DNA from 2 places in the Ruminococcus sp. SR1/5 genome. Region 1 is predicted to be linked to the other one. Evidence: predicted binding sites of a transcription regulator. Region 1 holds the regulator's gene; the other holds the start of a gene.
The links. The regulator NrdR, encoded in region 1, represses ribonucleotide reductase genes. The targets are predictions, from matches to a motif close to CACNANATNTNGTG.

Region 2: the regulator NrdR is predicted to act here: its motif matches at 1,381-1,394, upstream of nrdD (anaerobic ribonucleoside-triphosphate reductase).

What each region holds. Positions count from the first base shown of each region.
Region 1 is NC_021014.1:130,868-134,029, forward strand. Features, by position in the region: gene sigG (RNA polymerase sporulation sigma factor SigG) at 1-497, opposite strand, end outside; gene CK1_RS00650 (YlmC/YmxH family sporulation protein) at 610-864, opposite strand; gene nrdR (transcriptional regulator NrdR) at 1,003-1,452, shown strand; gene gdhA (NADP-specific glutamate dehydrogenase) at 1,645-2,979, opposite strand.
Region 2 is NC_021014.1:1,971,440-1,974,601, reverse strand. Features, by position in the region: gene asnA (aspartate--ammonia ligase) at 1-470, opposite strand, end outside; gene CK1_RS09985 (hypothetical protein) at 687-1,253, shown strand; gene nrdD (anaerobic ribonucleoside-triphosphate reductase) at 1,437-3,162, shown strand, end outside.

The DNA.
Region 1 (3,162 bases):
GGGCTCTGGATCGCATCCATGGCATAGACGATCATTTCCTTGTCGATACCGATCTCATCAGCGATTTCTGCAATGGTAGGCTCTTTGAGATGCTGCCGCATATAGTTTTCCCGGGTATAGATGGTTTTGTAAGCGATATCCCGCAGAGAACGGCTGACCCGTATGCTGTTGTTATCACGGAGATATCTTCGGATCTCTCCGATGATCATGGGAACTGCATAGGTGGAAAATTTTACCTGAAGAGTGGTGTCGAAATTATCGATCGCTTTGATCAGGCCGATGCAGCCGATCTGAAAAAGGTCATCCGGATTTTCACTGCTGTTCTGAAAACGCCGGATCACGCTTAAAACAAGCCGCAGATTGCCTTTGATGTACAATTCCCTGGCTTCTTCATCGCCAGCTTTGATTCTTTTAAAGAGCTCCGCCTTTTCTTCCTGATCGAGAACGGGAAGGGTTGAGGTATTTACTCCGCAGATTTCAACTTTATTCAGTGCCATCTTAGAATCCTCCTTGTCTTGTCAGTACATTAAGATGATTCTCAGAGGGCGGTTGAAATATACTTTTTCAGGGAAAATATAAAAATAAAGGGCCTTGACAATAAGGAGGTATTTATTCTCCGGACAGCAGTTTTTCATTACGGAAATCAACAAGGATGATATCTTCGCCGATCTGGCGGATGCAGTCCCATGGAATGGAATATTCATTTTCTTTGGAAAAACACCAGCAAAATTTTCCCGGTTCCGGCATGATCAGGGCTTTCAGACGTGCGGTTTCACAGCAGAATTCCACATCAAGAGGGCAGCCAAGACTGCGGCAGGTATGGATATTGATCACTTCTTTTTGTTTCAGCTCACAGATGCGCATAAATTCATCACCTGGTATGATTTTATGGAAAATCTGTAAAATTTATGCAAGTCCGATTATTGACACATTATGTGCATTTATTTTATAATAAAAACGAATTTAGTAATGATTTACTGATCCGGAAAGGGGGAGAGTTCCGTGAGATGTCCGTTCTGTAACCAGGATAATACAAGAGTTGTAGATTCCAGACCTGTAGAGGATACCAATTCCATCCGCCGCCGCCGTCTCTGTGATGCCTGCGGAAAGCGTTTTACAACTTATGAGAAGGTGGAAACGATTCCGCTGACTGTGATCAAGAAGGATCAGAACCGGGAAAGCTATAAACGTTCCAAGATCCAGGATGGTGTTCTTCGTGCCTGCTATAAGCGCCCCATTCCCATTGAGAGAGTGGAAGAGATGATCGATTCCATAGAAGGAGATATTTTCCGGTCAGAAGACCGTGAGATCAGCAGTACCAAGATCGGAGAGATCGTTATGGAGCATCTGAAGGATCTGGATGCGGTGGCGTATGTACGCTTTGCGTCTGTATACAGAGAGTTTAAAGATGTCAGTACCTTTATGGATGAGCTGAAGAAGCTGATCAATTAAGAGATTAAATGAATAGACCGCAAATGCAGGAGATTTCAGGCCGATTGTCAAAAGACAACCGGCCTTTTTTGAAACATGAATGTTCGATTTTTCAGAGATCGTAAAAGTGGATACAAAAAAACAGGAACCGCCTGGGAAAAAATCCTCTGCGGTCCCTGCTATAAATATACATTAATGATTCAGGAAACTTAATTAAACAATACCCTGAGCTTTCATAGCGTCAACAACTTTTTCGAAGCCGGCGATGTTTGCACCTACAACATAGTTGTCTTCCATACCGTAACGTTTAGCAGCGTCATCAGCTTTGTGGAAGATATCGATCATGATGTTGTGGAGTTTCTCATCAACCTCTTCTCTTGTCCAGGAAAGTCTCATGGAGTTCTGGCTCATCTCAAGTGCAGATGTGGCAACACCGCCAGCGTTTGCGGCTTTACCAGGCATGAAGAGAACACCGTTCTCCTGAAGGTATGTTGTTGCATCAAGAGTAGTAGGCATGTTTGCACCTTCAACGACGTATTTGCAGCCATTTGCAACCAGTGTTTTAGCTCCGTCAAGACCAAGCTCGTTCTGAGTAGCGCATGGAAGGTAGATATCACATTTGATATTCCAGATGCCAAGTCCCTCAGTGTAGGTAGCACCCTCAACACGGTCTGCATATTCTTTGATACGTCCACGTTTTACTTCTTTGATATCCTTTACGACGTCAAGGTTGATTCCGTTCGGATCGTAGACATATCCGTTGGAGTCGTTCATTGCAACAACCTTGGCACCAAGCTGAGTAGCTTTCTCAACAGCGTAAATAGCTACATTACCGGAACCTGTTACAACGATTGTTTTTCCTTCTACAGAATCATTGTGAGCTTTGGCGATCTCGTTGAGCATGTATACAACACCGTAACCGGTAGCCTCTGTACGGATCAGGGAACCTCCGAAGGAAAGACCCTTTCCTGTAAGGACACCCTCATAAAGGCCACGGATTCTCTTATACTGTCCGAAGAGATAACCGATCTCACGTCCGCCGACACCGATGTCACCAGCCGGAACATCTGTATCTGCGCCGATATATTTGCAAAGCTCTGTCATAAAGCTCTGGCAGAATGCCATAACCTCTCTGTCAGATTTACCCTTAGGATCGAAGTTGGAGCCACCTTTTCCACCGCCGATCGGAAGGCCTGTAAGAGAGTTTTTAAAGGTCTGCTCAAAACCAAGGAATTTCAGGATACCCTGATTTACAGAAGGATGGAATCTTAAGCCGCCTTTGTATGGTCCGATGGCGCTGTTGAACTGAACACGATATCCCTTGTTAACCTGTACAGTTCCGTTATCATCGATCCACGGTACTTTGAAGGAGATGATCCTCTCTGGCTCTACAAGACGCTCAAGGATGGAAAGTTTACGATACTCTTCCTCATTTTTGTCAATTACGACTTTAAGGGAATCGAGAACTTCCTTAACTGCCTGATGGAATTCTGGCTCGCCAGGATTCTGTGCTACAACTCTTTCATAAACTTCTTCTGTGTAAGACATTGTTGTTTCCTCCTCATCACATATTAAATTGCGTTGAAAACTAAATTCGAGTGCTATTATACATTAACATGCTAAAAAAGGGAAGTGCTAAATTTGATTTTTTTAAATTTTTATTTCTTGCGTTGAAAGCCTAAATGTGAGATGATATAGAATAAATATTTTTTGACTATGAAATTAAAATGG
Region 2 (3,162 bases), 1.8 Mb from region 1:
GTTTTACGAAGGACACTGTAAATGGTGCGTACGGTTTCCTTGAGAGTCTCCATGGAACGTTCTTCTTTGGAGATGATCTTTTCCCAGTCCCACTGGTCTACGTAAACAGAGTGGATATTGTCCAGATCTTCATCCCGGCGGATGGCTACCATATCTGTGTAAAGACCTTCTCCGTGAGAAAATCCGTATTTTTTCAGTGCGTAGCGTTTCCATTTGGCAAGGGAGTGTACGATTTCGGCGTTGCTTCCTTCGATAGCCTTGATATCAAAGCTTACCGGGCGCTCTACACCATTAAGGTTGTCATTAAGGCCGGATTCCGGTGCTACAAATGTTGGAGCGGATACTCGAAGAAGGTTCAGCTTCTGTGAGAGTGTCTGCTGGAAGAAATCTTTTACTGTTTTGATCGCAATCTGTGTGTCATGGAGGTTCAGGTCTGCATGATAGGTTGCGGGGATTGTGATTGTATTCATTATCGGCTCCTCCTGATGATTTTTAGGCTTATTGCTCTGTGGGGTATTATAGCAGAAAATGGGTGGAGTGGCAATATAATGAGAGGGGAAGTCTTTTGGGGTATCGTAGAAAAATGCTGGGTATTAAATGCCTGGTGTGATATACTGAAAAAAGAATGCTTATGTTTACGACGGAAATATAAATATCCGTTTTGACGGATAGAATGGAGGGAGCTTATGGCAGGTCAAAGGTGTCAGGTTTGTGGGGGTAAGGTTGTAAATGGCAGGTGTTCATTATGTGGGATGCCTTACAGAAATGATGAAGTGTTATATCATTTGAATGAGCCCCGGGAGATACATTATAAACATGCTTCCGCCAAAGTGCGGGATATGATGCGGCAGTATGGACAGGATGCTGATCAAACAACACAACATAACGGAAACGTAAACCGGAATACGAACGTAAACCGGAATACGAACGCAAACCGGAATACAAACATAAATCGGAATACGAATGCAAGCCGCAATACCGATTTGAATCGGAATCTAACCAGAAGCCGGAATACAGGTGCAGCAGCCGGACGTAAGACTGCAGCGGCAGTTAATACCAGGAATAAAACAACGGTGGGCAGAAATCGTGCAGAAGTTTTAGATCAGGGAAAAAACAGCAAAAAAAGATCAGAAAAGCAGCGGGGCAGGCTGGATCATATGGTTTATAGTGACACTGGCCATTCTGCTTCCGAAATTATGGGATTTTCTTGCAGACTGGATCGGAACAAATTTGTGAGAATATTTCTGCAGTGAGATCAGGCAGTGCTAAGTGTCTGTATTTTCGTGTATACAGAAATATCCCTTTTCTTTTCTCCTCAGCTGTGTTATACTCATGCCTAGCACAACATATAGATGAAAAACAATATATAGAAGATATAGGTACTATATATAGTATTTTGCATAGCGACTTATATATAGCACAGGGAGGGATGAGCAATGTTATATGTGATCAAGAAAGACGGGACAAGAGAGGAGTTTAATCCGCAGAAGATCGTGGCTGCCGTGAACAAATCCGCAGAGCGTATTCTTTATACTTTTTCAGACGAGGAGAAGGATTTTATCTGCCGTTTTGCCCAGGAGCATGCGGATTCCCTTGGAAAGAATGAGATTGAGATCCAGGAGATGCACAATATCGTGGAGGGGGCTCTGGAGCGTGTGAATCCGGCAGTTGCCAAGAGCTACCGTGATTATCGGAATTACAAGCTGGATTTTATCCATATGATGGATGATGTCTATACCAAGAGTCAGGCGATCCGTTATATCGGTGATAAAAGTAATGCCAATACAGACAGCGCCCTTGTTGCCACGAAACGAAGCCTGATCTTTAATGAGCTGAACAAGGAACTCTATCGGAAGTTTTTTATGAACCGTAATGAGCTTCAGGCATGTAAGGACGGCTACATTTATATTCATGACCAGTCTGCACGTCTGGATACCATGAATTGCTGTCTGTTCGATGTGGCAGCTGTTTTAAGTGGCGGTTTTGAGATGGGTAATGTCTGGTATAACGAGCCGAAGACTCTGGATACAGCCTTTGATGTTATGGGGGATATCATTCTCAGTACAGCAGCACAGCAGTATGGTGGCTTTACAGTGCCGGAGGTTGATAAGATCCTGGCACCGTATGCAAAGAAGAGCTATGATAAATATATTTCCGAATTTATGAAATACTCGGACGAGAGCTGGAGTGGCCGTGAGGAGAGAGCTATTGAGTATGCTCTTGATAAGGTCCGCAGGGATTATGACCAGGGCTGGCAGGGAATTGAGTACAAGCTGAATACCGTCGGTTCTTCCAGAGGTGATTATCCGTTTGTTACGGTGACACTTGGTCTCGGAACCGAGCAGTTTGAGAAGATGTGTACGATTTCCCTTCTTGAGGTCCATCAGGGAGGACAGGGTAAGGCCGGACACAAGAAACCGGTACTTTTCCCGAAGATCGTATTCCTTTATGACAAAGAGATCCATGGTCCAGGAAAGTGCTGTGAGGATATTTTTGAGGCTGGTGTGGAGTGTTCCTCCAAAACCATGTATCCGGACTGGCTGTCTATGTCCGGCGCAGGCTATATTTCCAGTATGTACAGGAAATACAAGAAGGTCATCAGCCCGATGGGATGCCGTGCTTTCTTAAGTCCGTGGTATGAGCGTGGCGGTATGGAGCCGGCGGATGAGAATGATACGCCTGTTTTTGTGGGACGTTTTAACATTGGTGCGGTAAGCCTTCATCTTCCGATGATCCTTGCAAAAGCCAGAGCGGAGAGCAGAGATTTTTATGAGGTTCTGGATTTCTATCTGGAAATGATCCGTAACCTGCATATTCGCACTTACGAATATCTGGGACAGATGCGTGCATCCACCAACCCGCTTGCATATTGTGAAGGCGGTTTCTACGGCGGACATCTGAAACCGAATGAAAAGATTGGCAAGATCCTGAAGCCTATGACAGCTTCCTTCGGTATCACAGCGTTAAATGAGCTTCAGGAACTTTACAATGGCAAATCCATTGCCGAGGATGGGGCGTTTGCTCTGGAGGTCTTGAAATATATCAATGACAAGGTAAATCAGTACAAGAAGGAAGATGGTTATCTTTATGCGATCTACGGAACACCGGCAGAGAGTCTTTGTGGCCTGCAGGTAGAGCAGTTCCGTAAGATGTATGGAATCA